DNA from 3 places in the Bacillus sp. VA15 genome. Region 1 is predicted to be linked to each of the others. Evidence: riboswitches for the same ligand, from Rfam matches in the RefSeq annotation. Region 1 holds a riboswitch; each other region holds the start of a gene.

Region 1 (10,861 bases):
TTCAGGCTTTCACCAACACGCACGCGCCGGTTGAGGTGCTTCGTGAGAAGTTTGAATCTGTCCTCGCGCTTGATGATGTGGTCGGCATTTCGATCGCCACACGTCCGGATTGTCTGCCCGATGATGTCGTTGACTATTTGGCAGAGCTGAATGAACGCACGTATTTGTGGGTGGAGCTTGGGCTTCAAACGGTTCATGAACGGACTGCTCTTCTGATCAACCGCGCACATGATTTTAACTGCTATGTGGAAGGCGTCAATAAATTAAGAAAACACGGCATACGTGTCTGCTCGCACATTATCAACGGATTGCCTTTGGAAGACCGGGACATGATGATGGAAACTGCTAAGGCCGTCGCAGATTTGGACGTCCAAGGCATTAAAATTCATCTGCTGCACCTATTGAAAGGCACGCCGATGGTCAAGCAATATGAAAAGGGAAAGCTGGAATTTCTTTCTCAAGATGATTATGTTCAGCTCGTCTGCGATCAGCTTGAAATCATTCCGCCTGAAATGATTGTCCACCGCATTACAGGTGACGGACCGATAGAATTGATGATCGGGCCGATGTGGAGCGTCAACAAATGGGAAGTGCTTGGCGCCATTAATAAAGAGCTTGAAAATCGCGGCAGCTATCAGGGGAAGTTCTTCCAGCATCTTGAGGAGGAATCAGCCCTATGATTTTGAAAAAAATTCTTCCTTACAGCAAAGAACTGCTGAAAATGGCCGCGGGAGAAGGAGATATCGCCGTAGATGCAACGATGGGCAACGGGCATGATACGCAGTTTTTAGCGGATCTTGTCGGTGAAAACGGCCATGTGTACGCATTCGACATCCAAGAATCAGCCGTGGCCAATACGAAGGAACGGCTCGGTGAGACATATCAAGCGCGAACAACGTTATTTCACAAAAGCCATGACAAAATTGCTGAATCCCTTCCGCCGGAAACACATGGCAAAGTGGCGGCCGCTGTATTTAACCTCGGCTATTTGCCGGGCGGGGACAAATCGATTACAACGAACGGCAATTCAACAATCAAAGCAATTGAACAGCTTCTCAGCATCATGAAAGATGAAGGCCTGATTGTTTTGGTCGTCTATCATGGTCACCCGGAAGGCAAAGCTGAAAAAAACGACGTGCTTGACTTTTGCCGGAACTTGGATCAGCAAGCCGCCCGTGTTTTAACATACGGATTTATCAATCAACAAAATGACCCGCCATTTATTGTCGCCATCGAAAAAAAAGCTCAAATCAGCAAATGATTTGAGCTTTTTTCTTTGAGTTTTTCATCCAGCCCATTTTTTGAAATTTCCGGTAGGCTCTGCCGTTTATATAAAAGAAAAAGGAGGTTTTTCCGCTTGCTTTGATCAGCTTCTTCGCGAGCCGGCCTATTTCCTTTTGGCCAGCCACTTTATCATCTGACAAATAAACGCCCAGCAAGCCGCGATTGATTAAACGATGGAAGTTTTCATGCGGAATGCCTTGTAAATGTTCGTCGGCTTTTTGGATAAAGTGTTCAAGCCGCTTCATCATTTCTTCATGCGACTCGTAATACGAGCAGAAATTTAAGTCCCCTTCCAGCAAGTCCTCCTCTTGATCAATCAAATAATCAAGCAGAATGTGAAGACCTTGTATGTAAGGAAAATAACTATTGCGGATTTTTTTAGCGGTGTTTTCTGTGAAATCAGGCTGGAACGAATACGCAACAAGACAGAATATGCCTAACGTAGAGCCTGCACAGGCTGAAAATTCATACCATTCCATCTTCTCAGGCAGCTCAGATTCATATTGAGTAAACCACTTCTCAAGTCGCGGAACACGCTCATGCTCAATGACGTGCTTATGCACCTGCAAATCGCAATAATAGCCGCACAGTTCAAGCAGATAAGGTTTAATCATGTCGTAGTGCTCAATTGAACCAAGAACACGCTGGCACGTTTTGACCAGCTCATGCAAATATCCGCTGTCATCCTGTTCTTCTCTGAATTGATAATAATTTTGCGGTTCCGCTCCCACTGTCAGTGCGTCCTGCATTGAGGTGTGGAGCATCCGAAAATCCTGCGGGTCAAGTGAGGTGCTGCGGTCGCACAGATTGTCCAGATAATCACTGATCGTTTGATACGCGATGATAAACTCGACGCATTTCTGCTTTTGATTGCCTGACAATAAGGCCAGTATGCCGCCGCCCTCACAGTGGAACGTTTTGTCTCGAATACTTGCGGTTGCCTGTGCTTTTAATTCACTGTTATAAATTGATTCTGATTTTTGCTTCCAAATGTCCAGCTCTTGATGAACGAGCGGAAATATATCTCGATATACTTTTGCCATCAGTCCAAAAGGATGTTCTGGTACTGTCAACACATGCACCCCCAACTAGTTCAAATATATTGATCAGTAAACGCTCTTGCTGCTTTAAAGACATCTTCTCTTTCGGGTTCATTAAATATTTCATGATAAAGCCCTTCCCACTCTCTGTACGCTTTATTATGGGAAGCTACACCTGAAAACCACTTAATGACCATCGTTTTGTCAACAAGCTTATCGTCACCGGCCTGCATCACAAGAAGCGGCACTCGTAAAAACGCATCTGTCGGCACCATCGCTGACTCAATAGTTTTTAAAAGCTCTCTGTACCATCTGACAGAAACTTTCCTGACGTATAACGAGTCATTTTGGTCGGCCTCGATGACGTCCTCATTACGCGTCGCCATATCAATTGATAATCCCGAATCAACTTTAAGCGACGGAGCGATGACATTCAGGCCTCTGGATGCAAGGTCAAGCGCTTTATTGACTTTAATTTGCAGTCCGAGACACGGTGATGATAAAATAATTCCCGTAATACGGGGATTTCTTTGCTGTTTAAACCATTCAATCGCGACCAGGCCGCCCATGCTGTGACCGAGAAGAAAAACCGGCAGCTCAAAGGTTCGTGCTTTATCTATCCAAGTATCTACTTCATCAATGTATTCTTGAAATGAGCGAATATGACCTCTGGCCCTTGTGGTTGTCCCTTGACCCGGCAAGTCGCCCATGACAACGTGATAACCCGAAGATCTCCACATTTCAATCAGCCATTTATATCGTCCGTGATATTCACTTGCCCCGTGAATCATCACAATCACGGCGACAGGTCTGTCTGCTTTCCAGGTCCACATGCTCTTCACCTCATACGAAATTTAAATAGAGAAAGAAGGATGAATACTATGATCTACCCTTATAAGGAACACATGCCAGATATCCACCCAACAGCCTTTGTAGCTGATAATGCAACCATTACCGGTGATGTCGTTATCGGAGAACAGTCCAGCATTTGGTTTTCTGTTGTCATAAGGGGAGATGTCGCGCCGACTAGAATCGGAAACAGAGTCAATATCCAAGATTTAAGCTGCCTCCATCAAAGCCCGAACCGGACGCTTCTCATTGAAGATGACGCCACGATAGGCCATCAGGTTACACTTCATAGCGCTGTTATCCGCAAGAACGCCTTAATTGGTATGGGCTCAATCATCTTAGACGGAGCCGAAATTGGCGAAGGCGCCTTTATTGGTGCCGGCAGTCTTGTCCCGCCGGGAAAGATCATTCCGCCTGGCCATCTCGCTTTTGGCCGTCCTGCAAAAGTCATCCGCCCTTTGACCGAAGAAGACCGACAAGATATGCAAAGAATACGGTCGGAATATGTAGCAAAGGGCCAATACTATAAATCACTTCAACAAACATAAGACCTGCTTCGTCTTACTTTACCATTTTTCAAATTATGTTTGAAAGCAATAACCATTGTTTACCCGGACGTCATGACAGTTCGGGTTTTGATTTCTCCATAGAACGTTCACATACGGCATCAAACGTATGACTTTTATCTTATCATAAAACTTGTTCCGCAACTGTAAGCTACTTCTGCAAAAAAACATATTCCTATTCTTTCCTATTCTCTATTTTCTATGACCACACACAAAAAGAGCCCGCTGGGAGCTCTTTTGGTCAGCTGATATTTCGTTCGTTGGCAGCAGCCGCATTTTTCTTATGAAAACCTTTTCCATAATACACGGCAAGTAAGATAAGAAACCAAATCGGCCCGACAATCACGGCTACCCTTGTATCGGGACTGTAAGCCATAAGAATAACGACAAATGCTAAAAATGCCAAAGATACATAAGACGTAAACGGAAAGAAAGGCATTTTGTATTTTAAGTGTTTCTTTTCTTCCGGCCGCAAGCTTTTCCGGTATCTAATTTGAGAAAGCAAAATAATCGCCCACGTCCAAATCGCTCCGAATGTTGCAATGCTTGTGACCCAAGTAAACACCTTTGCAGGTACAACATAGTTTAACAACACTCCGACTAATAAAGCGCCCGCTGAAGCCAGAACAGCTTTACCCGGGATGCCTCCTTTCGTCAGCTGCCCGTATGCTTGTGGTGCCTCACCCTGCTCCGCTAAGTTAAACAGCATCCGCCCTGTGCTGAAAATGCCGCTGTTGCATGAAGACAGCGCAGCCGTCAAGACGACAAAGTTAATGATGCCTGCTGCCGATGGAATGCCCACTTTTTCAAATGTGAGGACAAACGGGCTTCCTTGTGAGCCAATTTCCTGCCATGGGTAAATAGACATAATGACAAATAAAGCGCCTACATAAAAAATCAAAATACGCCAAAATACCGTATCAATTGCTTTGGCCAACGATTTTTGCGGGTTTTTCACTTCACCAGCCGTCACCCCGATCATTTCAATCCCTAAATAGGCGAACATCACCATTTGAAGTGACAATAAAACCCCTTTTATTCCATGTGGGAAAAATCCTCCGTTGTTCCACAAGTTGCTGATTCCGGTTGCAATGCCTCCATTGCCGACCCCTGCGATGATCATCAATAAACCGACAGCAATCATTGATAAGATTGCAACAATTTTAATCAAAGCGAACCAAAATTCCAGCTCTCCGTAAGCTTTGACAGCCAAAAAATTAACACCCGTCATAATGACCAGCGCCGATAATGCCCAAATCCAGTTTGGCACGTCCGGAAACCAGTACCCCATATAAATCCCGACAGCAGTGATTTCAGCCATACAGGTGACAACCCATAAAAACCAGTAGTTCCACCCTGTTAAATAACCTGCAAGCGGTCCCAAATAATCACGGGCATAGCGACTGAAGGAGCCAGCGACCGGTTTTTGAATGGCCATTTCTCCAAGCGCTCTCATAATAAAAAACATGACCAGGCCGCTTATGGCATACGCTCCCAAAATACCCGGCCCTGCTAATTGAATAGCTGATGCGGAGCCGAGGAACAATCCCACTCCTATAGCAGCCCCTAAAGACATTAAAGAAATATGCCTTTCTTCGAGTCCGCGGTGCAGCTCTTGTTTTTGTTTTTGCATGCTTTCTTCTCCCCTAGAAAAAAATATCAATAAATTATTTTTCTGAATTTTTCGTGTGGATTGGGTAAATCAATGATGATGGAGAAATAAAAGGATAATAACAAGGCTTTCGACGAATCGAAAGCCTTGTTGTCTGTTACACAAAGATGACTTCTTTAGGCTGATGGCTCAGCTCTTCAGGCATATACCGTTTTTCGATATTGATGCTGTGCCAGATCATAAAGATCAGTACAGTCCATATTTTACGGCTGTTATCAGCCTTGTCCGCACAATGGTCTTCAAGAAGCTGAAGAACATAATCCTTGTGGATATAAGCATCCGTTTGGCTTTCCTGAATCATGTTCCGCACCCATTCGTTCATTTCGTTTTTCAGCCAATGACGGATCGGTACAGGGAAACCAAGCTTTTTGCGGTTTAATACGTGCTCAGGCACAATTCCTTCAGCGGCTTTGCGAAGAAGATACTTCGTCGTGCCGTTCTTCGTTTTCAGCTCATCAGGAATTTTTGAAGCGACGTCAAATACGACTTTATCCAAGAACGGCACACGCAGTTCCAAAGAATTCGCCATCGTCATTTTATCCGCTTTTAACAAAATATCGCCGCGCATCCAAGTATGGATATCGACATACTGCATTTTGTTGATATCGCTGTATGAGCTGCTTTCTGTAAAGTAAGTTTTTGTCACATCACGATATGAAAGATTCGGATTATAATGCTTCAGCAGCTGTTTTTTAACAGATTCCTCGAAAATTTTCGCGTTACCGATATAACGATCCTGAAGCGGAGTACAACCGCGCTCAAGCAGGCTCTTTCCTCTCATACCTTCAGGCATAACAGCCGCAACGTGCAGAAGCATCTTTTTCAGGCCTGACGGAATGCGTTCAAACGGTTTAAGCGAAAGCGGCTCACGGTAAATGTTATATCCGCCGAAGAGCTCATCCGCACCTTCACCTGATAAAGCAACCGTTACATGTTTTTTCGCTTCTTTTGCAACAAAGTACAACGGAATCGCTGCAGGATCAGCAAGCGGATCATCAAAATGCCATACGATCTTCGGAAGCTCGTTCATGTATTCCTCAGGCGAAATGACTTTACTGATATTTTCAATGCCAAGTGCCGCTGCAGTTTCTTTCGCTACATCGACTTCACTAAAGCCCTGCTGTTCAAATCCGACAGAGAATGTTTTTAAGCTTGGATGAAATTCCTTCGCAACGGATACAATAAAGGAAGAATCAATTCCGCCAGACAGGAATGAACCGACAGGAACGTCACTTCTCATATGAACGTTTACAGAGTCATAGATCGCGTCTCTGACTTCTTTCACAAGCTTGTCTTCTTCAGTCTGAACTGGCTTAAAGTTCGCTTTGAAATACGTTTTGAATGTGATATCGCCGTCCGGGCGGATTGTGAACTGTGAACCCGGCTCTACTTTTTTCACATTGGCATCAAGCGTGTTTGGTTCAGGAACGAATTGGAAAGACATGTACTGCTGCAATGCCTCTTTATCTATTTCAATATCATTCTGAGCAACCATTAAACTTTTTCTCTCTGAGGCAAAATAAACCTGATCATTGATCGTTGTGTAGTACAACGGTTTAATGCCGAATGGATCTCTTGCTCCATAAAGCACATGATCGTTTTTATTCCAAATCAGAAAGGCAAACATACCGCGGAGTTTGGACGCCGCTTCTTCTTTGTAGTGACGGTAAGTCGCAAGAAGAACCTCTGTGTCCGAATCCGTGTTGAATGTATACCCCTTTGCTTCAAGTTCTTCTCTCAGTTCAATATAGTTATAGATTTCTCCGTTAAAAATAATCCAATATGTTTCATCTTCATATGATAAAGGCTGTCCGCCATTTTCTACATCAATAATGCTGAGCCGTCTGAATCCGAATCCAACGTGCTCATCATGGAAATATCCATCACTGTCAGGACCGCGGTGAACGATCATTTGGTTCATTTGTTTGATTAGTTCTTCTTGATCAGCGGTTTGAGCTAACGGATGCTTGTTAAAAACCCCGACAAATCCACACATAGTATTGCCTCCATAATTAAAATTGTCATCATTGAACCCCTATTTATAGACGCTGTGAATAGTATTTGGTTTCACGGTTATGTAAAAAAATAAACATGAATACAACGTGAAAAAGGGAAAGCCGCTTAACCAGTAAGCGGCTATAAAGTTATTCTCCTAACGCTTCTTTACGCAGCTGCTCAGCTTTGTCTGTACGTTCCCACGGAAGATCAACATCGTGGCGTCCAAAGTGGCCGTACGCAGCAGTTTGTTTGTAGATCGGACGGCGTAAATCAAGCATTTTGATAATGCCGGCAGGTCGTAAATCAAAGTTATTGCGAACAACTTCAATCAGTTTTTCCTCAGAAGCTTTACCGGAACCGAATGTGTTGATTGAGATTGATACAGGCTGTGCAACACCAATCGCGTAAGCAAGCTGTACTTCGCAAGAATCAGCAAGCTCAGCCGCAACGATGTTTTTCGCAACGTATCTTGCTGCATAAGCCGCAGAACGGTCTACCTTCGTTGCATCCTTACCTGAGAACGCTCCTCCGCCGTGGCGTGCATAGCCGCCGTAAGTATCAACGATGATTTTGCGTCCTGTAAGTCCCGCATCCCCTTGAGGGCCTCCGATAACGAAACGTCCTGTAGGGTTGATGAAATATTTTGTTTCTTCATCAATCAGCTCTTCAGGAACAACCGGATTGATAACATGTTCTTTAATGTTGCGCTGGATTTGCTCAAGCGTAATTTCAGGGTGGTGCTGAGTTGAAATAACAATCGCGTCAATGCGGACAGGTTTGTTATTTTCATCGTACTCAACCGTTACCTGTGTTTTGCCGTCAGGGCGAAGGTATGGAAGAATATCTTCTTTACGGACTTCACTCAGGCGGCGGGCTAATTTATGAGCAAGTGAAATTGGAAGAGGCATAAGCTCTTTCGTTTCGTTGCACGCGTAACCGAACATTAAACCTTGGTCACCCGCACCGATCGCTTCAATTTCTTCGTCGCTCATTGTGCCTTCACGGGCTTCAAGCGCTTGGTCTACACCCATTGCAATATCAGCAGACTGCTCGTCAATTGATGTTAAAACCGCACAAGTTTCCGCATCAAATCCGTATTTCGCACGTGTGTATCCGATTTCTTTAATGGTTTGGCGAACCGTTTTCGGAATGTCAACATACGTAGATGTTGTGATCTCTCCGCTGACAAGCACCAAACCAGTTGTCACAGACGTCTCACAAGCAACACGCGCGTTAGGGTCTTTCTTTAAAATTTCATCTAAAATGCTGTCAGAAATCTGGTCACAGATTTTATCCGGATGCCCCTCCGTAACAGATTCTGATGTAAATAAACGACGATTTTTACTCATGATTTGCTTCCTCCTGCACAAGGCCTCCCGAAAGACCTTGTATATATGATACGGAACTCGCTCCCTCTTATACAATGTAACGTTATATTAGAGAATGTTAATTGGCATATTTATGAAATAAAAAAACCTTTTCCATCGAGGAAAGGGTTTGGTCTTTGTGCCTTTCACTCTTATCGCTCAAGGAATCATACAACCTTGCAACAGGTTAGCACCTTGGTTGTCTCACACAGTTGAACATAATAAATAACAGAGAAACCGGTTGCTGGGCTTCATAGGGCCTGTCCCTCCGCCAGCTCGGGATAAGAGTATCCGCTCAATGAAATATCTTATCGTAAAAGGGTTTGCAATGTCAATATGATTCAGAAGAAATAGGCACCTATATCGAGGGAAAACATTGGAAAACGCACACACAAAAAACAATAAATAGTATAGACTATTTGAAAATATATGTTATACTAATTCACAATTAGCAAAACACAAAAAACGATAAAGGAAGGTTTCATATGAACTCAGTTGATTTAACCGCTGATTTACAAGCCTTATTAACAAGCCCAAATGTGCGTCATAATTTATCAGCAGCACAGCTTACAGAAAAAGTACTCTCCCGGAACGAAGGCATTTTAACTTCCACGGGTGCTGTTCGGGCGACAACAGGCGCTTATACAGGACGCTCACCTAAAGACAAATTTATCGTGGAGGAAGAAAGCACGAAAAATAAGATCGATTGGGGGACGGTGAATCAGCCGATTTCAGAAGAAGCGTTTGAGCGGCTGTACACGAAGGTTGTCAGCTATCTGAAACAGCGAGATGAGCTGTTTGTTTTCGAAGGATTTGCCGGCGCAGATGAAAAATACAGACTGCCGATCACCGTCGTAAATGAGTTCGCATGGCACAATTTATTCGCAAGACAGCTGTTTATCCGCCCGGAAGGCAATGATAAGAAAACAGTTGAACAGCCGTTTACCATTCTTTCTGCTCCGCATTTCAAAGCGGATCCAAAAACAGACGGCACACATTCCGAAACCTTTATTATTGTCTCTTTCGAAAAGCGGACGATTTTAATCGGCGGAACAGAGTATGCCGGAGAAATGAAGAAGTCCATCTTCTCCATTATGAATTTCCTGCTCCCTGAAAGAGATATTTTATCCATGCATTGCTCTGCCAATGTCGGTGAAAAAGGCGACGTTGCCCTTTTCTTCGGGCTGTCTGGAACAGGCAAGACCACCCTTTCAGCAGATGCTGACCGCAAACTGATCGGCGATGATGAACACGGCTGGTCTGACACAGGCGTCTTTAATATTGAAGGCGGATGCTACGCCAAGTGTATTCATTTAAGCGAAGAAAAGGAGCCTCAGATCTTTAACGCGATCCGCTTCGGGTCTGTTCTCGAAAATGTTGTTGTGGATGAAGATACACGTGAAGCCAATTATGATGATTCATTCTATACCGAAAACACGCGTGCGGCTTACCCAATTCATATGATTGACAACATCGTGACACCAAGCATGGCAGGCCACCCTTCAGCAATTGTATTTTTGACGGCTGATGCATTCGGAGTCCTTCCTCCGATCAGCAAACTGACGAAGGAGCAGGCGATGTATCATTTCTTGAGCGGTTATACGAGCAAGCTTGCCGGAACCGAACGCGGTGTGACATCTCCTGAGACGACGTTTTCCACATGCTTCGGCTCACCGTTCCTGCCGCTTCCTGCTCACGTCTATGCTGAAATGCTCGGCAAAAAGATCGATGAACACGGCGCAGACGTTTTCTTGGTCAATACCGGCTGGACCGGCGGCGGCTACGGTACAGGCGAGCGCATGAAGCTTTCTTACACGAGAGCGATGGTCAAAGCAGCGATTGAAGGCAAATTAGAGGATGCAGAAATGATGACTGACGATATTTTCGGCCTGCATATTCCGGTCCATGTTCCTGGCGTTCCAGATCATATTCTTCAGCCTGAAAACACGTGGAGCAACAAGGAAGAATACAGAGATAAGGCTGTCTACCTCGCAAATGAATTCAAAGAGAATTTTAAAAAGTTCGCACATACAGATGCCATTGCACAGGCAGGCGGCCCTCTCGTTTAAAAAGCAAAAGCCAAGA
Region 2 (10,861 bases), on a different contig from region 1:
AAAAGCCGATGAGCAAGATGACGATTCATGAAAAAATTGATTTTTTAACAAAGCTGCCTCATAACATGCCGAGAGCGCTTTGTTTGATTGAAGCCAATGGAAGAACGTACAGGGGCGTGATTGTCGGAAGAAGAAATGATTCCGTCCTGCTCCGGACGACTGGAAACGGTGCGCCGACTGAACTGTCGATTGATGAAATCACCTCTTTACATCCGCTCGGTTTTTAATAAAATGAAAAAAGCTGCCCGGCAGATCTTCCCGGACAGCTTTTTTACATAGAGAAAAGCCTGCAGGCCTGCAAGCTTTTCCAGCTTATGATTAATGGTGATGATGCGTGCGATTGATTAATCGTGGATTTAAGCAGTTGATTGCGCAAAAGCAGTCTAAGTCCACTTCAATGCAGTAGTTCGTTTTTTCAAGTCGGAACACTTCACAAACCGTATCTGTATCGGTGAAGTCCAAAATGTGTTTGTGTTCGTCAAATGCGATTAATAATGACAGTGTTGCGCAGCTGTCATGAACTTTTTCCACTCTGAAAAATACTGTATTAAAGCAAGGGCCGTTATCGAGTTCGCCGACATTTCCGAAGGCCACTAAGGGCTTTGATTTTGATGTAAATATTGCAAAAGGCACCGTATCGCCTAGCGAATGGGTTGGTGACAAAAGCTTTGAATGGCAGCTTGTCGGGCAGTCCTCTTCAACAGCGTGTTGCAGTTCTTCAATATTTTCTACAGCTTCACGCACGCAGCATGATGTTTTCTGGCTCATATTATCCCTCCTGCCTTATAAATTTGAGACTGGCGAAATGATGGAGAGTCAGCTGCCTCACGCTGGAAGCAGCTGAATAATTTGCACCTGTAATAGAGTTTGGAAGGGGATTCCTCTTTACAAGTGTTTATCCATTGTGATGATGCTTTTTATCTCTGTTAGGGGATGTTCTGTCAACTAACTCTGGCGACAGGCACTGAATGGCACAGAAGCATCCAAGATCCACTTCAATGCAGAAATCTGTTTTTTCAAGCCCGAAGAAATCCGGGTCGCAAGGGTGGCAAACACTTAAGGTATCGCCTTTGACATCGACCGGGCGTAAAATAGACAGTGTTGCACAGCAATCGCATAATTTTTCGACGCGGAAGAAAATGGATTCAAAGCATTGCATATCATCCACAAATCCCCCCACGTTTCCGAATGTGGAGAACAATCCGCCTTTTTTATCAAAAACGAGAAACGGAATTGTGTCTTTTCCAGCAATCGTAGGGTTTAAAAGGTTGGTATAGCAGCCAGTCGGACACTGTTCTTCAACTGCCTCCTGCTCTGCTAAAATCTTTTCCACTGCATCGCATACACAGTTCTCATGCCGGCCATGGGTTTTTCCGCAGCTCATTGATTTCAGCTCCTTCTTTATAGGGTATTTGACTTTAGTCCTTAACAACATATGTACCCGTGCCCCACTTGGTGTGGGTGAACGTCTATATATTCATCATATGCTTGGAAAATAAGAAAAAGCAGAGCGTTTTTAGCTCTGCTTTTAAGTCCTAGAGGACAAGAGTAATAACTAGGATAGCTACGAGGGTATTTGTTGCTGTAGAGATAAGTGTTGCGATATCGGCATCTACTGTTGAGACGTTTACGCCGCGGGAGCATTCGATGAGAACTTTTTGGCGGTTTACTTGTTTGTTAGCTGTAAGCTGCAATAAATCTTGTGCGACTAATTCGGCAATTACTCCGTCTGCAATGGATGTCAGAGTAGCTGTAACTACAGCGGCATTAAGCGCTGTTACAACTGATGTTACTGCTTGAACGTCTGTAGATGTAACGTTAATGTCACAAGAATCTCTGATAATAATCGTCTCATCGGAGACTTGTTTGTTGAGATTTGCCTGAGCTAGATCTTGGTCGATGAAGGCGTTGTCGTTGCCAAAAAACCCATTGCCATTACAGCAAACATCGCAATGACATTTTCTTTCGTGTTTTTCTTTCTCTTTCTCTTTGTCATCTAACGGATGGTCACAGTCAGGATCAAGTGCAACCCAAGAATATGGTCTGCTTTCCATATCTATTCCTCCTTTTCTTTTACTGTTATTAAATGAGCGAGCCTCTTACTTTGACTGAGTCATATATCTTGATGAAGCGCCCTATTTTTTATGATTAATTTGAATTGTTATTATTTTGCCGTCTTTGTCTGAGCTGTTCAATTAGCTGTTCTCTGCGGCTTAGCGGTTTTGCGTTCTTTTGCTCTTGCACCGATTCTTCTTTCTTCTTCTTCTTTTGGTTTTCAATTAATGCTTCTGATTTAGCCTGCAAATCCTTTACCAGATTCAAGAGCATTTCTTTTTCTTCGTCTGATACTTCTTTCATTTTGTCTTTCGTAACACCATGTTTAAGAAATATATTTTGGACCAGCATTTTCGTCATCGGATCAACTTCCGGAAGCTTAGCAAGCTCTTCTTTGATTTTATCGTTGTCTGACATTTGTTTTCACCTCGACTTTTAAGTTTGTGAAAAAGAAAGGGTTAAAGGACGTCAAGTTCATTGAGAATGCTGTTTAACACCTGAAGCAAGATTTGTACAAAGGTTATTATCTCGTCGGCAGACAAAGTAATTGTGATGTTTCGGCTGTTGATAATTTTAATAATGGTTCTTTTTTTGATTTGGGAGTTATCCAGAATAAGAATTTCACTTGCCACTGCGTCAGCCAAATCCTCGTCGGCGATGACGAGCTGAGTCGCCAGGATAATCATGGTTGTCACAAAGGCTTGTATAGAAAGGGCAGATGTTATATGTGATGTATCTATTGTGATATTTTCGCAATCAATGACTTCGATCTGCTGTTCGAATTCGCTTGATAATTGCTCAAATATTGCAGGGTGCAGGGATTCAACTTCTTCTTCAAACGACATAACCTTCACTCCTTTCTTATCCATACTCTATATAATGCAAATGGGGTGCAGAGCGGAATAATAAAAATAACCAATTTTCCGCCGGACAAGATACAATTCATGAAGAATAGGGTTTTGGCATATATGTGAAAGGGATCATGATTGGGAAAAGGAGTGAACAAGTGGTTATTAATGGGCTGACAATTGTTCTTCTTTCGCTTGCGGTCTTTCGGCTCGCTCGGCTGCTGGTGTTTGACACGATTATGGCGCCGCTTCGCAGCCTGTTTCATGAAGAGAAGGAGGAAAAGAATGCAGACGGGAACATTGAAACGTATATCGTGATTAAGGGAACGGGGGTAAGGGCGTTTATTGGTGAATTGCTGAGCTGCTATTGGTGCACAGGCGTGTGGTGCGCCGGCTTTTTGATTTTATGCCAGGCATTAATCCCGCAAATTGCCCAGTGGCTGATTTTGCTGCTGGCGATCGCCGGTCTTGCCGGTATTATTGAAACACTTGTATCAAAATGGCTGCAGGAATGAGGCGTTCCCACCAGCAACTTTTCACTAGCATCCGCATAAAGTAGCATATATGACATAAGGAAAGGAAGGGACCATAATGAATCAAATCAATAAACCTTCCCAAAAAACTCCATATACGGATTCATCGTCTCAATCAAAAAAGATCAAAAAGAAAGGCTGCGGGTGCGGAAAGAAAAAGAAAAAACCTCAATAACCTGGCAAAGAAACCGGAGATTTCCGGTTTTTTGTTTTTAACGGAGCGGTCTCACTCAGCATATATCATGAGTGGGGGGATGCCAGTGAATGAGTTTGAAAAATGGATTGACGGGAGATATGAAGCTCACGAACAAAAGCAAAAAGAGCATGAAGACACTATGAGCAGTATCAGAAAAGACTTGGATGCATTTGATGGAGCCGGTTTGGCGTTTGAAGAGGAGATTGAAGAACTGGCTGAAAAAACTGAAGCCTTGCTCAAAAAACACAAGGCTCAGTACGAACAATCATAAATCCGCAAACGCCCTATGCGAATATCCAAGCCGATTAAGGCTGCACACATAGTGTATAGAGAGTAAAGGAGGTGCTTATCTATGGGCTTTGGATACGGATTCGGAGGAGGCTACGGCGGCTGCGGCTATGGCGGCGGTTATGCTGGCGGTTACGGCGGCGGCTATGGTTCAACATTTGTTCTTTTAGTCGTATTGTTCATTCTCCTTATCATCGTGGGTGCATCTTTTTATAACTTCTAAGGTTTATTGAGGGAAGTACGGGTGATGTCCCGTACTTCCTTGCCTTGTGTTCATTTTTTATTTTTGGAAAAAGCACATTGAACAATGGGTATTCATACAATACCGTATCACTCCGCCAAAAGGAGGCGTATTATGGATAATCAATTTTTTAAGAACATCGAAAAGAAAACAGGTGTCAATATGCAGGATGTCATGAATCTTGCCGGATCCCTTCAAAACGCCAATTTTAAAGACGAAAACACAGTCCGCAGTGTCATTAAGCGCGTAGCGCAGCTGGCAAACAGACGCGTGCCGAAAGAATTAGAAGATAAGATTGTTCAGTCCATTACAAGCGGAAAAGAAAAGCTTGATTTTGGTACGATTTCTAAAATGTTGGATAATAAATAAGCAGAGGGCCTGGCTGACTCATTTCAGCGGGCCTTTTTTATAGAAAAAACCCGGCAGATCACTGCCGGACTGTTAGTTATGCAAGGGATGTCTTGCTTGCTGTAAAAGAGGATATAAAAATCTTGAACGGTGGGCCGTTTTGCCGCGCCTGTTTGCGGGACAAGACAAATATAAATGCTGTTTGGCCCGGGTCATGGCGACATATAAAAGGCGTCTTTCTTCCTCAAGAGGAGCTTCATCTCCTTTTCTCGCTGTTTCTAATGAGAAATCGTGCGGAATCGAGCCATCTACCGTGCCTAACACGTAGACGGTTTTGAATTCAAGCCCTTTTGACCGGTGAATGGTCATCAGCTGAACGCCATTTTCATCCGTTTTGTTTTTCTCAGCGGCTCTCATATGGTCTACGTGGGCGAGAAAATCAGGAATCGTTTTGAACTTCTTGGCGACGACCTTGATGTCACGCAGGTCATCGGATCCTTTTTCCAGCTTGTTGCTCTCATTGCCCCGTTTTTTTAAATACTCGGAGAAGCCCATTTTTCCTTCTGCAAAGGTGATCGCTTCCACCGGCTTCATTGTGCGGAGGCTTGCGAAAAACGGTACGATCTTCTTGATTTTGTCCAGCTGGAATGGCTTTAGATCAGACAGTTTGGCCAGCGCTTTAATCATGGAGCAGTCCTCGGTAATCGAGAGCGCCTTCAGCGTGTTCAAAGCGGACTGTTTTAAGAACAAGGCTGGCAGCAAGTGCTTAATCGCCTCAGTGTCATCCTCATTTTGGCTGGCGTACAAGTATGCGAGAATCTGGCGGACGATCCGTCTGCTGTAAAACGATTGGACGCCGCGGTCTGCTGTATATGGAATTGACGAATGATGAAGTCTTTCGTATATAGCACGGCCTCCGCTGTTTGTGCGGTAGAGAACTGCAAAGTCTTCAGGTCTTGCCCCGTTTTGAATTTTTTCTTTGATATCGGAAACGACCATTGTTGCTTCTTCCTCTTCGTCATAAGGATAAAACAGCACAGGGACCTGGACGTCATCTCGCGCCGCTTCAAGCATTTTGGCATACCTGTTTTTGTTCTTTTTCACGACGATATCAGCACTGGAGACGATCGGGTGCGTAGACCTGTAGTTCGCGGTTAAATAGATCGTCTTCGCTCCAGGGTAATCCTTTTGAAAATCAAGAATAAAAGACGGATTGCTTCCGCGGAATGCGTAGATAGACTGGTCATCGTCACCGACGCAGCACAGGTTTTGCTCCGGGCTTGCCAGCATTTGCATGATTTTATATTGAACCGGGTTAATGTCCTGAAACTCATCAATTAAGATATAAGTAAACCGAGATTGATATTGTTCCAGAAGATCCGGCCGATCGATAAACAATTCATAGCAGGCTGAAGCCATGTCATCAAAATCAAATTGGTTGTGCTCTTTTTTCTGGCGTTCATAATGTTCATATAATCGATAGACTTGTTTTTCCCACTCATCTTGTAAAGGGATGCGTTCATTCGGCACATAAGTGTTTTTCCAGAAACCAATCTGCTGCAGGGCCTGATCAACAGGGAAATCCTTCTCATCTATACCTTCTTCATAGAGTGCTTTTTTGATATATTGTTCCCGCTGCCACTCCATTTTCAGCAGATGCTCGCCGTTCCATTTAGCAGAATCATAGTGATACAAAATCTTATAAAACAAGCTGTGGAATGTTCCGGTGACAAGTCTTCTCACTTTTGCAGGCTGTAATCCGTACTGCTTCGCCATACGCTCTTTCATTTCGGCGACGGCTTTTGTCGTAAAGGTGACAAGCAGCATGTTTTCCGGCGGTATGTCTAAGTGTTCAATCATGTGGGCGGCGCGAGCCGTTAGCACCCGTGTTTTCCCGCTTCCCGCACCTGCAAGCACTAGCAGTGGGCCTTCCGTTTCCGTGACAGCTTTCAGCTGATCCGTGTTCAAGCCGACAGACGGAAATAGATTCGTATCAGGTTCTATTGTTTTTTGAACAAATGGTGTTCCGGGTTTAATGCTTCTCGGCCGCTTCCATTCAGTGACAGCTGAAGACGATTCAGCAGCGATCGCTTTTCCCTTGGGCAAACGAAAGACACCGGATTCCTGATCGTCTTCTTTTTTCTCCTCTTTAGCGGGTTTCGTTTCGCAGGCTTCCTCACATGCCGGAAAATGGCCTGGCTGGCGGTGGATAAACTCCGGCGGATCGGTGATATTGAGCCTTAACAAAACGGGTTTTCCGCAATGAGAACAAAATAAATGTCCTTTTATTCCTTCTTCAAAGAGGAATTGGTAATGTTCTCTCGAATATGTATGTAAATGTATAGTTCGATCATTCAGTCGGGCGCATTTCAAACAGGGATCCTCCCAATCAAAAAAAGGTGTTCATTACAGACAAAGACTATCATATCAAAAGAAACGTGTTTCAAAAAGTAAGTTTAAGGGAAAAGAGACAGCAGAAGGGTGGGTATCGTATGATATATGCAGGTCAAATTCAGAACCAGCAATACGCTCAATATGCAAATAGAACGATTGGACATAAGCAGGATTACGCCGGAACCGAAAAAATCAACTATGTCTCGTTTCAGCGGGTATACAAGGAACTTGAAAAGCAGCAGGAGAATCAAACGGCCGCTGAAAGAAAAGTAAACGAGACAAAACGTAAGCGCTCTCTTTATAAGAGATTGCGAGAAAAAGGAATGGGCACTTATATTAATCGATATGTATAAAAAACCGTTCACATCAAGAGAACGGTTTTTTATGTGCGGAAAAAATCCGGATCTCAATAGACCCGGATGCTGTTTAGTCTTTAATCATTTGTAAGTGGGGAATGCCGGCATCGAGAAATTTTTTTTCAGAAAGCACGCGATACCCGTGTTTCTTGTAAAACGGCACAGCCTGCGTTTGCGCGTTTAAAATGAAACCGGAAGCGCCGCCGTCTGCCGCCGCTTTTTCGAGTGCCTTCATAATGATGCCGCCGACACCGGAGGAGCGGTGGCTTTTCAATACGCAAATCCGCTCTAACTTGCCGTAGCCGTCCTTCATACGCCATCTTCCGGCGCCGACAGGCTTTCCGCCGTCATACACGACGATATGCTCCGACTCATTTTCAAGTTCGTCAATTTCTTCTTCAGCAGGTACGTTTTGTTCTTTGACAAAGACTTCTTTTCTTACATAAAATGCATCTTTCATTTGTTCTTCATTTTTTGCGATAACTGCTTCCAAACGATTATTCTCCTCCGCCTAGCAAGAAGGTTTCATATACTGTCCACGATCCGTTTTCTAGCTGGTAAAGCAAGTGGAAACGATCAACGATTTCTTCATGCGACACTTCCTGCATTTTTAATTGTCCCAGCACATCTGAATGCTCATCGTCGGAAAGATTTTGGCCGACCGTCACATGCGGAACGAAATTATATTCCTGTTCACCAGCCAACACACCGGTGTATAATTTTTCATTGAGTGTTTTTAATTCTTCCGTCGGCTCTGCTTTGATGTAAATGACATTATTGACAGGCGCAAATGAGCTGTATTTTGTCATTTTGAGAACGATCGGATGGGACTCCTTTGCGATGTTTCTCAGATGTGATACAAGCTGATCCGCTTTCTCCTCTTTACATTCAAACGATGCTCTCAGCGTCAAATGGGGCGGGATCAGGGAATAGCTCGGATCATAGCGCTTTCTGTAAGAGTTCGCAAGGTCTTGGAGTTTTTTTGATGGAAATAAAACGATTCCGTATTTCATATTATGTCCCTCCTGGAAATAAAGTATGATAGAATATCAAAGCATTTTTTTCAGCGCCGGCGTGATGAGCGGCTGCCAGTATGTCCATTTGTGATCTCCGTCAAATGATTCAAAATAATAATCGGAAAGCTTCTCCTCCAGCAGCTGTTTCAGCTCCTGATTCGGTTCTGTAAAGTCCAGAATGTTTCCGTCTGTCGTGTGGACGTCAGTTTCTTTTGTTCCGATTTGGTGATAAATAGAGAGGTGTTTGATATCGTCTGACTGTTTCACAGCTCCCAATACATGTTTGTCAACATAGGGAGACTGCATGATGATGTTTCCGAACATATTCGGATAATCAAGCGCTGTCATAAGAGAAACGGTCGCTCCGAGAGAATCACCGATCAGCGTCCGACCGTAGCCGACTTGATAGGTTGGATACTCGTCATCCGCAAACGGAACGAGCTCATGGGCGATGAACCGTTTATACGCCGAAAATTTTGAGCCTTCCGGATGATAGGTTTTTCTGCGCTCTTTTACATCCTTATAAGGAACACCGATAATAATGCTCCGGTCTATTTCTCGCTTGGACAGCAATTCTTCGACCTGTCTGCCGATTCTCCCCAGCCTGAAATAATCGTGGCCGTCCTGCGCGATAATGACATGGTATTTATAAAGCGGGGAGTAGTTGGACGGCAGATAAACGAGCAATGTCATTTCCTCGTTAAGCTCTTTTGAAAAGAATTTCTTTTCTTGCACTGTGCCGTTTTTCGGTGCCATAATGCATTCCTCCAGGACATCACTAGACTTTCTTGCTGTTTTCCATTATTGTACCATGAATTATTAGAAATTTCTCTCTTTAAACTGTTCGGAACTCGAAGAAAAAAGTGTTGAAATAAACTGCAAATTGCGCTAATATAAAACAATCAGAAAATTGAAATCGATATTTCTTATCGTGAGAGGTGGAGGGACTGGCCCTTAGAAACCTCAGCAACCGGCTTGTTTTGCATTATGTGCAAAACGCCAAGGTGCTAAATCCAGCAAGCGTTTTTTATGCTTGGAAGATAAGAAGAAGCGTTAAACCCCTTCTTCTTATGAGGAAGGGGTTTTTTATTTTGAAAAGGGAAGGTGTCAGCTATATGTCACAGCACGTTGAAACGAAATTAGCCCAAATTGGAAACCGAAGCGACGAAGTAACGGGAACAGTGAGTCCTCCTATTTATTTATCAACAGCATACCGCCACAGAGGAATCGGAGAATCTACCGGATTTGATTATGTCCGCACAAAAAATCCGACACGCCAGCTTGTTGAGGACGCGATCGCCAGCTTAGAAAACGGAGCGAGAGGGCTTGCCTTCAGTTCGGGAATGGCTGCCATCCAAACGATTATGGCGCTGTTTAAAAGCGGAGATGAACTGATCGTTTCATCGGACCTATATGGCGGCACATATCGTCTGTTTGAAAACGAATGGAAAAAATATGGATTGACCTTTCATTACGATGATTTCAGCGATGAGGACTGTTTACGCTCTAAGATTACGCCGAATACAAAAGCGGTGTTTGTGGAAACACCGACAAATCCGCTCATGCAGGAGGCGGACATTGAAAAGATCGCCCGGATCACAAAAGAGTACGGTCTTCTGCTGATCGTTGATAATACATTTTATACACCGGTCTTGCAAAGGCCGCTTGAGCTGGGAGCCGACATTGTGATTCACAGTGCAACCAAGTATTTAGGCGGGCATAACGACCTGCTTGCGGGACTTGTCGTTGTAAAGGATGAGCAGCTTGGTGAGGAAATGTTTCAACACCAAAATGCGATCGGCGCCGTCCTGCCTCCGTTTGATTCGTGGCTTCTGATGAGAGGAATGAAGACGCTGAGCCTCAGAATGCGCCAGCATCAGGCAAACGCGCAGGAGCTTGCGGCGTTTTTAGAAGAGCAGGAAGAAATTTCTGATGTACTATATCCCGGAAAAGGCGGCATGCTGTCCTTCCGTCTGCAGAAAGAAGAGTGGGTCAATCCATTTTTAAAAGCGCTGAAGACCATTTGTTTTGCAGAAAGCCTCGGCGGGGTGGAGAGCTTTATTACATACCCTGCCACACAGACGCACATGGATATTCCTGAAGAAATCCGCATCGCAAACGGAGTCTGCAATCGCTTGCTGCGTTTTTCAGTCGGAATTGAACATGCGGAAGATTTAAAAGAAGACTTAAAACAGGCGTTATGTCAGGTCAAAGAGGGAGCTGTTTCATTTGAGTAATCACAATTGGACGCTGGAAACCCAGCTCGTGCACAATCCATTTAAAACAGACGGCACAACAGGAGCGGTCAGTGTACCGATCCAGCACGCATCAACTTTTCACCAATCTTCATTTGAAGAGTTTGGCGCATATGATTACAGCCGCTCAGGAACGCCGACAAGAACAGCACTCGAAGAAACAATTGCCGCACTGGAAGGCGGAACGAGAGGATTTGCTTTCAGTTCAGGCATGGCTGCGATCTCAACAGCATTTTTATTGCTGTCACAGGGTGACCACGTTCTTGTGACAGAAGATGTATATGGCGGAACCTTCCGCATGGTAACAGAGGTGCTGACCCGGTTTGGCATT
Region 3 (10,861 bases), on a different contig from region 1:
GCAGAACCGTAAGCTTTAAAGACACTGTGATTATCATGACAAGCAACGCGGGTGCTGGTGAGAAACAAACGAAAGTCGGTTTCCAATCAGATGACAGTGTAATCGAAGAACAAACATTGATTGATTCACTGAGCATGTTCTTTAAACCTGAGTTCCTCAACCGTTTTGACAGCATTATTGAGTTCCGCTCACTGGAAAAAGAACATTTGGTCAAAATCGTCAGCCTGCTGCTTGGAGAACTTGAAGAAACATTGTCAGAACGCGGCATCAGCTTGAATGTGACAGCCGAAGCGAAAGAAATAATCGCTGAGCTGGGCTACCACCCATCATTCGGCGCACGTCCGCTCAGAAGAACCATCCAAGAATGGATTGAGGATAAAATGACCGATCTGCTGCTTGACAATAGCGAGATCACAAGTTTTCACGTCACTGCAGAAGATCATACAATCAAAGTGCAAGCGAAATAATAATCAGCGGTTTCCTATTTAGGAAGCCGCTTTTTTGCGGATTCATACTCTTTACTGAGAAAATACCGTTCCTTCCCCCGAAGCGTTACTTCCCTTCATCCTTTACACTTTTCTTAAGGAGGGATGGAACATGTTTATATACAGTGAATATTTATTTCTATTATTATATGAAAACCGTCTGAAGGACAGCTTGCAAACAAACTGCCAAATTCAATACCGCTAAACTCTCGGGCTTTTCAATTTTGAAAGGCCCGTTTTTGTTTATTTCTCCCTTCTATGCCTCTTCCTTGAATATTTCATGAACAAATTCACAATGTCCCTAAAGTTCCGGGCACCAAAACCGATATTAACCATAGACAAGCTAGTAAAAAAGGATTTGGTGAAAACTATGGATAAAACTTCGTTAATAGGTATTATTCTTGCTTTTGTGGCATTGAGCGTGGGGATGGTTCTGAAAGGCGTCAGTTTCAGTGCGCTTGCAAACCCAGCTGCCATTTTAATTATTATCGCCGGGACAATCTCAGCAGTCGTTATTGCGTTCCCAACAAAAGAAATTAAAAAAGTGCCTGCGCTGTTCCGAGTGTTATTTAAAGAAAACAAACAGCTGACGATAGAGGAGCTCATTCCTATGTTCTCTGAATGGGCCCAGCTTGCACGCCGCGAAGGCCTGCTTGCTTTAGAAGCAAGCATTGAGGATGTAGATGACGCTTTCCTGAAAAACGGGCTCAGCATGGCTGTTGACGGGCAAAGTGCGGAATTTATCAGAGATATCATGACAGAGGAAGTCGAAGCGATGGAGGACAGGCACCAAGCCGGAGCCGCTATTTTTACGCAGGCGGGAACGTACGCGCCGACACTTGGAGTACTAGGCGCTGTAATCGGACTGATTGCCGCCCTCTCTCATATGGACAACACAGATGAGCTTGGACACGCTATCAGTGCAGCCTTTGTCGCCACCCTTCTCGGTATCTTTACGGGATATGTATTATGGCATCCTTTCGCAAATAAATTAAAACGCAAATCAAAACAAGAAGTAAAACTGCGTGAGGTCATGATTGAAGGTGTTTTATCCGTTTTAGAAGGACAGGCACCGAAAGTCATCGAACAAAAGCTTTTAATGTATCTTCCTGCGAAGGACCGCTTGAAATTTGCAGAACAAGGAGAGGCGCAAAATGGCGAGAAAAAAGAAGAAGAAGCATGAGGACGAACACGTTGATGAATCATGGCTCGTCCCTTACGCCGACATCCTTACTCTTCTCCTGGCATTATTTATTGTGCTGTACGCGAGCAGCTCGATTGACGCAGCTAAGTTTCAGATGCTTTCAAAATCATTTAATGAAGTCTTTACAGGTGGCACCGGCGTAATGGACTACTCCAGTGTCACCCCTCCAGAAAACGAGTCAGACGGAATCGATGAAGTTGAAAAGGATAAAGAAGAGAAAGCGAAAAACAAGAAAGAAAAAGAAAAAGCCGCTGATCAAAAAGAACTTGAAAATGTGAAGAGCCAGGTGGAAAAGTTCATCAAAGATAAAAAGCTGGAACATCAGCTGGAAACGAAGATGACTAGTGAAGGCCTTCTGATTACGATTAAAGACAGTATCTTCTTTGATTCTGGGAAAGCGACCATCCGTAAGGAAGATGTTCCGCTTGCAAAAGAGATTTCAAATCTTCTTGTGATTAATCCGCCAAGAAATATCATTATTAGCGGACATACTGATAATATGCCAATTAAAAATTCTGAATTCCAATCAAACTGGCATTTAAGCGTCATGAGAGCGGTAAACTTTATGGGGCTACTGATTGAAAACCCTAAGCTCGATGCAAAAGTATTCAGTGCCAAGGGGTATGGTGAGTATAAACCGGTTGCTTCCAACAAAACAGCGGAAGGCCGAAGCAAAAACCGGCGTGTTGAAGTTCTCATCTTGCCGAGAGGCGCAGCGGAAACAAATGAAAAATAGTTAAAAAGGAAGCCTGTGACATATCAGGCTTCCTTTTTTTACTTATTATGAAACTGTTTTGCGTTTAATCCTACTCTTTTTAACATTTCCGTGCACATCTCTACCTCTTCTTCGCTTAATACGCTGATCATTTCATCAATTTCAGCAGCGTGATCAGGAAAAATATCATTCAAAAGACCGATGCCTTTTTCAGTAATTTGTGCAAATGTCACACGTCTGTCTGTAGGAGACGCTTTCCGAATGAGGAGTTCTTTTTGTTCCAGCTTATCTACAACGTATGTGATGCTCCCGCTAGCCAAGAGAATTTTATCTCCTATCTGCTGCAGCGGCTGATCGCCTTTATGGTACAACAGCTCTAGCACAGCAAATTCAGTCGGGTTTAGTCCATGCTTATGAATATGCTTATTCATATGATCGTTAATGGACCGATACGCGCGCGACAGCACGATAAATAACTTCAGTGATTTTTCTGTCATGTCTCAATCATCCTTTTAGAAACCGTTACAGAGAAACATTAATAAACAAAGACCGAAATGTCAATAAAAATCTTTCCAATATTTCTCTTCTTTTTTATATTATAAGCTGCTCAACATCTTTTTCTAATTTTTTTGGTTATTTTTTCTTATTAAAGAAGAAGAAACAATGATATAATACCTCTAATCAGGTGTATGTTGGAGCGATGCAAATTGAAAATACTAAAAGGCGCCTGCGGGAGAGTCAAACTTTATATTATACTGGTCGTGATTCCGGCAATCGTCATCAGCTTTTTCGTATATGAAAAAGAAAAAGATACTATAGCTGCAGAACATAAGCAAGAAGCGAGTGTAATGCTGAACCTTCACCGCAACAAAATCAATTATTTAATCGGAGAAACAGAGGCGAGAATGACTTCCTTGTCCATCGCCATCGACAGACCGGTTGATATAAAGAAAATGCAGTCGATTTTGGAAAAAACCTTTGATTCAGAGCCGAGATTTTCCGGTCTCTATTTTCTAAATGCCAAAGGAGACGTCACCGCAAGCACAACAGAGTTAAAAATGAAAGTAAACCTGGCCGACAGATCTTTTTTTACAAAAGCGAAGGAAACAAAAAAGACAGTCATTTCAGATAGTTATTCGAGCAGAATTACAGGCCAGCCGATTTTTACAATTTGTGTCCCTGTTTTGGACTCAAAACGAAATGTGACAAATTATCTCGTCGCAGCTATTCAAATTGATTATCTGAAAAATCTCATTAACTTACTTAGCCCTGATGTTTATATTGAAGTTGTGAATCAAGACGGAAAAATAATTTTTACGAGCGGACAGGCCTCACATGCAATAGATCAGAAACCTGTCAGCGGATATCTGGATGATATCAGCTGGAATATGAAAGTATATCCGAACCCGGTTACAATAGAAGAACTGACGAAAAGCCTTGTGCTTCCGCTTTCATGTAGTATTGTTCTGCTGAATATCCTTTTTATTCTCGTGCTGTATTATTTGCTGAAGCGGCAGACACAGCTGGAGCGCTCAGAAAATGAGGCGCAAAAATTAGAGCTGATCGGAACGCTTGCTGCCAGCACAGCCCATGAAATCCGTAACCCGCTCACCGGCATAAGCGGCTTTATTCAGCTGTTGCAAAAGAAATATAAAGGTGAAGAAGATCAGCTTTACTTCTCCATTATCGAACAAGAGATAAAGCGCATTAATCAAATTGTGAGTGAGTTTCTCGTTCTCGGCAAGCCGACAGCTGAAAAATGGGAGCTGAACTCGCTCCAGGATATTATCGGTGAAATTATGCCGATCATCTATTCTGAGGGCAACCTATACAATGTTGAAGTCGAATTACAGTATTTAACTGAGCAGCCTTTGCTCGTAAAATGCACCAAAGATCATATTAAACAAGTGATTTTAAATGTAGCAAAAAATGGCCTCGAGTCAATGCCTGAAGGAGGCAAACTGACGATCTCAGTGGGAGCTTTGGATAAAAAGGCCATTATCAAAGTTGTGGATAACGGTGAAGGGATTTCTCAGGAAATGCTGGATCATATCTTCCTTCCCTTTGTTACTTCTAAAGAAAAAGGAACCGGTCTCGGCCTTGTCGTATGTAAACGGATCGTTCTGATGTACGGTGGCTCTATTCATATCGAAAGTGAAGTGCGAAGAGGCACAGAGGTGACGATCACCCTCCCCGTATCCGCTTCATAGCCCCCCTGACCGTGTCAGGAGGGTTTTTTATCTTCGTGACCGTGGATTGCCAGTCGACTTGCTTGCTGTTCTGCCAGAAAAAAGTATTTTGATGAAGCGGAACAGCAATTTCAGAAGCAAAAAAAACATAAAGAATACTAAAAAACCCTTTAACCCTTCCGTGGCATCTAAAAACTCCATGTTCCCTCTCCCCGTCACTTTTTGCTGAATTTCAATCGCAAATACGATAACAATGATCACTGTAACGGTATAGATAAAGGACAAGGCTGTCATGCTCCATTTAGAAAGCCATGAAAACACAGCGTGAGTGACGCCGAAAAAGATTATGCCAAAAATGCCGATCACCCAAAAATGCATCTCTTTGTCGGTTAAATGAATGCCAAACATTCCGCATAATGAGATAAAAGCATCATGAAATTGATTGACCATTTCAGTAATGAGAATCGCCAGTTCTTTCATCAGTTCCCTCTTTCATATGAATTTTTCCAGAAAAAAAGAGCGCTTCTGAAAAGCTCTCTCTTTATATATGCATTTGACAGCGCCGCTATTTATTTGCATCATATGCTGGCATAACATCTCTGCGGGGCCACAAGCCTAATTTCTTTACAAGGCCTTGAATCCCTTGAGAATGTTCGTTTTCTTGCATGAGCTGGTGATATTCATTTATTAAACAATCCAGCTCCTGACTGTGTCTGATCGTGTCATGCCCTGTAAATCCCTGCTTTCTAGCGGCATCTATCATTAACTTTCTTTTTTCATCAATAGACACCAACAATCTTTCTTGTTCAGAAGAACCGCCCATTCACTTCACCCCTCGCCGCTAAGAAATAGGAAACAAGTTTGATTGGGTTATTGTGCATTATTACAGATTATACTTTATTTGTAAACATATTTTCATTAAATAAGTTATTTTTTCAGGTATAATAGATATATTGATAGGATTAGAAGAACAATACCCAGATGAAGAATATCTTAAACACACCGCCAGGCAGGAGGGATGCCCGATGAAGAAAAAGAAAGCAATGATGCTCGGAGCGGCAGGCGGAAAAGCGATGTTAAAAAGGAAAAACCGAAAAAAATGTATCCAGCACATTACTGTTTTTTTTCAAATGCTTCGCGATTGGAGAAACGGCGACTATCCACGTTCTCAGGTTAAAACACTTTTTCTTCTAACTGCTGCCATCTTATATATCGCCATGCCGCTCGATGTCATTCCAGATGTTATACTCGGTCTTGGGATCATTGACGATGCAGCTGTTTTAGGTTTGATTTGGATGCTGATTAAAAAAGAAATGTCACAATATGAAAAGTGGCGTTTGCAATAAATATAAAAAGCCCCGTTCTTCGAACGGGGCTTTTCCTGCTTATTGATTCACGCTGTCTTTTTCATAAATTGGAACCCAGCCTTCTGTTGTGACAAAGATTCTCACCGCGACAACTTTGCGATCCTCCTGAAGTGTGAAATAATGGCGGATATTTTCAGGCACGGAGATTAAATCTCCAGGGTTTAAACGGACATCAAAAAACGTGCCATCCTTGCCCTGAATGACAAAAATGCCGTGTCCGCTTACGATAAAACGGACCTCATCGTCTGTGTGGTGATGCTCTCTTTTAAAGTTCTCAAGCAGTTCATCAAGTTTCGGATTGCTGTCTGACAAAGAAATAACATCCTGTGCTTTGTAGCCTCGGCGGGCTGAGATATCTTTAATTTCAGTTTCAAAGGTATCAAGGATTTGCTGTTTATCTTCTTCTGTCAGATCATATTTCTCTGAAAGCTGTTCCGGGAGCTTCGCGATATCCCATTGCTCATAAATAACCTCTTGACTGTCCAGAAAGCTTGCTACTTCCTCTTGATTTTCAATCGTTGTATTTGCCTCATCATGAATTCGAATTGTTGCCATTTCAGTTCCTCCTTTTATTTAACCAGCTGGTGCTGGAGTGTTTTCAATTTCAAATGGTAGCTGAACAAAAATTCATATGCTTCAAGCACTCTTTTTGCTTCAAATGCTGTTCTTCCCCAAGCGGTAATACCGTGATTTCGGATCAGAACAGCTCCTGAATCTTCTGAAATCTCTTCGGCAAACAGTGCCGCGAGCGTCGGAATATGAGCCGGATTTTCAATGATCGGAATGGTCACTTCTGCATTCTCTTCCCACAGGCCGAGCGCCTTTATTATTTCCTGGCCTCTGAATGTGATTTTCTTTTGATCTCCGTATAGCTCTGAGATCACATTATTGTTTACCGTATGGACATGCAGGCAGCATCCGGCATTGGTTTTATTGTACAAATGTGTGTGCAAAAGCGTTTCCGCTGACGGTTTCAGAGAATGCCCGCTTTCGGCAGGCTCTCCATACTGATCCACCAGCAGAAAATCTTCATCCGTCTCTTTGCGTTTATCTTTTCCGCTTGCAGTGACGAGAAATGTTAAAGGCTCATCAGAAACTTTAATAGACAGATTGCCGCTAGTCGCCGGAAACCAATCTCGTTCAGCCAATTCTCGTTTTACTTCAGCGAGTTCTCTCCAGCGTTCTTGTTTTGCAGCCATTCCTGTACCTCCGTTACATTCTCAATATCTTTTCTTATCTCATAAAAATCTTGATACGGGAGATGATTCAGGTTCTGCTCCCGGCATTCGTTTAATAAATAATCCCTTGCAAAACAAAGATCAGACAGCTTTGCTGCCTCTACATCTGTAACCGAATCACCGATCATGATGATATATTGGTTCGGTTCAGCGAGTTCATGTATCACTGACGGCTTGCAGCACCCGCATTGATTGCTGCAAGTCCCTTTGCAAGAATGGGGCCAGTCAATATGAATATAGTCATTGTCAAATGAAGCATGGTTGCAATAAATATGGTCTTTCTCCACAATGCCTTCAAGCAATGGATATACAAAAAAGTCCATTCCTCCGCTTACGACATAAAACGGAATCTCATGCTCCTTGACAAACGCTACAAATTCCCGAAAGCCTTCCCTGATTTTTGCATCTTCCAATACAAATCTTGTAATCTCTTCTTTTAAACTGCTTGGCAGAAGGCCGAACATCCGTCCGACACCTTCCTTGATCGACAGCGTTTTGGACAGCACGCCGTCTTTTAATGCCGTCCACTCCGGCGGAGCAAATGTTTTCATGATGCTTATAATGTTGTCGTTCATCGTGATGGTTCCGTCAAAATCACAAATAATTAAAGGCTTTCGAGTCGTCATACAGCTTCAACCTTTCCCCATTTATCAAGGGCAAGCTTTAGATCCTTGCATTGTTCGGCTTTTTCATCAATCGGCTGGGCTTCTAAGACCGCATCAATTATGGCTCTGAACGCTTTGCCCCCGCCTTGGGCGCCGTTCGGATGTCCGTGTACGCCTCCCCCGGCGTTAATAATATGATCTATGCCGAAATCCCGCATTAAAAGCGGAACCATACCGGGATGAATGCCTGCTGACGGAACAGCAAATGTTTGGTTAAAGGCATCCTCTCTTACACATTCTTCGTGAATCGCCAGCGCATCTTCTTTTGGAAGCGCAACCGAACCGTATGGAGATGGGAAGAGACTGAAGTCAGCACCGCAATACCGGTTCAATTTTCCGAGCAAAAGAGCATGAGAAAATCCGTAGAACGGAGAAGACGTAAACGCCCCGCTGACAGCTGGATGTGCCATAATCGGGATTGCGATTTCGGGATCTTCCGCTAGGCTTTGCATGACGTCCAAGCCGTAAGCGAAGACATTAAACAAAAGCGCATCTGCTCCTAATTCGGCAGCGCGTCTCGCTTTGTCTTTCAGATCAGCCGTACGTCCAGTCAAATTGACCGCATACAGCGTTTTATGCCCGGTTTGCTCATACGTTTCTTTCAATATTTGCTTTCCTTCTGTAATTCTTGTTTCAAAAGGCGCCAGACCTGTCTCAAAGAAAATTTCATCGTCCTTAATCAAATCAACTCCGCCAAGCGCCTGCTGCCTGAGCTGTTCTTTAATATCACTCAGGTCCCTTCCGATAACCCCTTTAAAAATGCTCATTAACAGCGGTCTCTCAAACTCTCCCAGCAGCTTCCGGATGCCGTATACGCCAAACTTCGGTCCCGGCAGCGTGCGCTTAAATGCTTCAGAGAAGTGAAGATCGAGTAATTTGATTTTTCCGTCCAGCGACAGCTTGCCAAACACTGTTGTCAGCAAAGCCGGAATATCCTGAGAGAAATTGATTTCAGGATAGGCAATTGTGATCACCGCTTGTTTCCCTGATGCAGGAGTTCCCTCTCTTTCCTCGACCTTTATCACCCGCCCCTTGTGCTTTTGCATTTGCTCCTGTTTTACAAGGGGCAGATCTGTCCATGAGCCTACTGTCAATCCTGTTGCGATTTGTTCTGCTTTTTTCTCTGTATCGGCTCCCGGTTCGGTCAGGAGATATGTTGCTAATAACTCACTCATGCCAGAGCTCCTTTCATTTCATCCATATAAAAAAACCTCTTCAAACAGCAATCGCGTCTAAAGAGGTTTCGTTTCTCGTCCGAATCTTATCTCTCAGCCGCCAGCTGCAAGAATTAGCACCGTGCTTTATAAGTCGGTTGCCGGGCTTCATCGGGCTCGTCCCTCTGCCTGCTCTTGATAAGAAAATATAGATTTTATAAATTATTTTGAATTATCCCATCGTTATCAGATCTTGTCAATGCTTTTTTGGGTAAACAGGTTCAGTTTCCCAATTCGATAAGCGGCTTCTTTGAGTCTTTCTTCACTTGTCAGCAGTCCGACTCTGACATAGCCCTCGCCATATTCACCGAAGCCGTTTCCAGCCGCAACCGCCACATTCGCTTTTTCCAGCAAAAGGTCTGAGAACTGCTCGGAAGTATAGCCTTCAGGCACAGGCAGCCAGGCAAAAAATGAACCTGCCGGAGCTGTCACATCCCAGCCGATTTCCCGGCATGCCGCAATCCAAGCGTTTCGCCTGCTCTCATATCGGGCATTTTGCTCCGCCACACACGTCTGATCAGCTAGCAGTGCTTCCGCTGCAGCCTCCTGAGTCGCTCTGAAAAGACTGACAAACATATGGTCTTGATAAAGATTGATCGCTTCAATGACCGAAGCGTTTCCGACAGCAAAGCCGACCCGCCACCCTGCCATGTTATACGTTTTTGACAGCGTATAAATTTCAATTCCGATATCCTTCGCACCTTCAGTCTGCAAAAAGCTTAACGGCTTGCAGCCGTCAAATCCTACAGCGCCGTAAGCAAAATCATGAACGACACAGATCCCGTTTTCTTTCGCAAAACTCACTGTTTCTTCAAAAAACTCGGAGGTAGCAACAGCTCCCGTCGGATTATTCGGATAATTCAAATACATCAATTTCGCCTGTTCCCTTACTTCAGCCGCGATGCTGCTGTAATCAGGAAGAAACGCCCTGTCCTTTACGAGCGGCATCATTTCCATATTCGCTTTCGCGAGTGTGACACCTGACCAGTAATCAGGATAGCCCGGATCCGGAACTAAAATCGTATCACCCGGATTCAACAAGCATTGCGGGAGCTCGACCAGACCGGCTTTCCCGCCGAATAATACAGCGACTTCAGTTTCCGCGTCAAGATCGATACCGTATTCTCGTTTATAAAATGCTGCAGCGGCTGATTTCAGACTGTATGAGCCGCGAAAAGACGAGTATTTATGATTTTCAGGATCCGCAACGGCTCGTTTCATTTCCTCGACGATATGTTCCGGAGTCGGCTGATCCGGATTTCCCTGTCCGAGATTGATGACGTCGTGTCCTTCTGCGAGCTTTCGGTTCACTTTCTGCACCAGAGAAGCGAAGAATTGTTTAGGCAATTCTTTCAATACATGAGACTGTTCAAATTTCATCTATTCTCACCTTCTAAAAAAATCTTGAAATGATAGTCCATCATCATATATGGTTAAATGAAAAAAGTAAAGAAAAATTTGGGGTGTTAAAAAGATGAAATGGACGATATCTTGTCTTCAATTTGATATTTCATACGGTAAACCTTCGGAAAATATAAAAAAGGCTGAATTTTTGATTGAAAAAGAAAGCAAACATGCTGATGTTCTTGTTCTTCCTGAATTATGGACAACTGGATATGACTTGGCCAACCTTGATAAGCTCGCTGATGAAGACGGGCATTCTGCTCAGAGCTGGCTGAAGAAAACAGCAAAAAAACATGGCGTTCATATTGTCGCCGGATCGGTCGCAGTCAGAAATGATTCTGATGTTTATAATACAATGTACATCGCGGATAAGGAAGGAC

The links. A riboswitch is a leader RNA that binds a small molecule or an ion and turns the genes downstream of it on or off. The one in region 1 is predicted to bind S-adenosylmethionine.
Region 2: another riboswitch for S-adenosylmethionine. It lies ahead of metI (cystathionine gamma-synthase/O-acetylhomoserine thiolyase); the one in region 1 lies ahead of metK (methionine adenosyltransferase).
Region 3: another riboswitch for S-adenosylmethionine. It lies ahead of mtnW (2,3-diketo-5-methylthiopentyl-1-phosphate enolase); the one in region 1 lies ahead of metK (methionine adenosyltransferase).

What each region holds. Positions count from the first base shown of each region.
Region 1 covers NZ_JBVQPQ010000001.1:3,970-14,830, reverse strand. Annotated here, with positions in the region: gene mnmL (tRNA modification radical SAM protein MnmL/YtqA) at 1-680, shown strand, start outside; gene mnmM (tRNA 5-(aminomethyl)-2-thiouridylate-methyltransferase MnmM) at 677-1,261, shown strand; gene tbcS (tetraprenyl-beta-curcumene synthase) at 1,251-2,357, opposite strand; gene ytpA (phospholipase YtpA) at 2,378-3,157, opposite strand; gene AC0DBE_RS00050 (gamma carbonic anhydrase) at 3,206-3,721, shown strand; gene alaP (alanine permease AlaP) at 3,981-5,372, opposite strand; gene asnB (asparagine synthase (glutamine-hydrolyzing)) at 5,509-7,407, opposite strand; gene metK (methionine adenosyltransferase) at 7,556-8,758, opposite strand; SAM riboswitch class I at 8,926-9,064, opposite strand; gene pckA (phosphoenolpyruvate carboxykinase (ATP)) at 9,262-10,845, shown strand.
Region 2 covers NZ_JBVQPQ010000002.1:761,066-771,926, reverse strand. Annotated here, with positions in the region: gene cotO (spore coat protein CotO) at 1-227, shown strand, start outside; gene cotZ (spore coat protein CotZ) at 319-768, opposite strand; gene cotY (spore coat protein CotY) at 896-1,384, opposite strand; gene cotX (spore coat protein CotX) at 1,536-2,054, opposite strand; gene cotW (spore coat protein CotW) at 2,149-2,472, opposite strand; gene cotV (spore coat protein CotV) at 2,514-2,900, opposite strand; gene yjcA (sporulation protein YjcA) at 3,062-3,418, shown strand; gene AC0DBE_RS08925 (hypothetical protein) at 3,697-3,903, shown strand; gene AC0DBE_RS08920 (YjcZ family sporulation protein) at 3,985-4,143, shown strand; gene spoVIF (sporulation-specific transcription regulator SpoVIF) at 4,276-4,530, shown strand; gene AC0DBE_RS08910 (ATP-dependent helicase) at 4,603-6,882, opposite strand; gene AC0DBE_RS08905 (hypothetical protein) at 7,002-7,256, shown strand; gene AC0DBE_RS08900 (GNAT family N-acetyltransferase) at 7,330-7,752, opposite strand; gene AC0DBE_RS08895 (YjcG family protein) at 7,757-8,272, opposite strand; gene AC0DBE_RS08890 (esterase family protein) at 8,309-9,031, opposite strand; SAM riboswitch class I at 9,199-9,322, shown strand; gene metI (cystathionine gamma-synthase/O-acetylhomoserine thiolyase) at 9,391-10,512, shown strand; gene metC (cystathionine beta-lyase) at 10,505-10,861, shown strand, end outside.
Region 3 covers NZ_JBVQPQ010000002.1:572,958-583,818, forward strand. Annotated here, with positions in the region: gene clpE (ATP-dependent protease ATP-binding subunit ClpE) at 1-467, shown strand, start outside; gene motA (flagellar motor stator protein MotA) at 856-1,668, shown strand; gene motB (flagellar motor protein MotB) at 1,640-2,425, shown strand; gene mhqR (MarR family transcriptional regulator MhqR) at 2,464-2,901, opposite strand; gene kinD (sporulation kinase KinD) at 3,094-4,614, shown strand; gene AC0DBE_RS07830 (hypothetical protein) at 4,642-5,073, opposite strand; gene spo0E (aspartyl-phosphate phosphatase Spo0E) at 5,159-5,416, opposite strand; gene AC0DBE_RS07840 (YkvA family protein) at 5,619-5,939, shown strand; gene mtnD (acireductone dioxygenase) at 5,979-6,515, opposite strand; gene AC0DBE_RS07850 (methylthioribulose 1-phosphate dehydratase) at 6,530-7,159, opposite strand; gene mtnX (2-hydroxy-3-keto-5-methylthiopentenyl-1-phosphate phosphatase) at 7,117-7,824, opposite strand; gene mtnW (2,3-diketo-5-methylthiopentyl-1-phosphate enolase) at 7,821-9,038, opposite strand; SAM riboswitch class I at 9,122-9,222, opposite strand; gene mtnE (methionine-glutamine aminotransferase) at 9,264-10,457, opposite strand; gene AC0DBE_RS07870 (carbon-nitrogen family hydrolase) at 10,552-10,861, shown strand, end outside.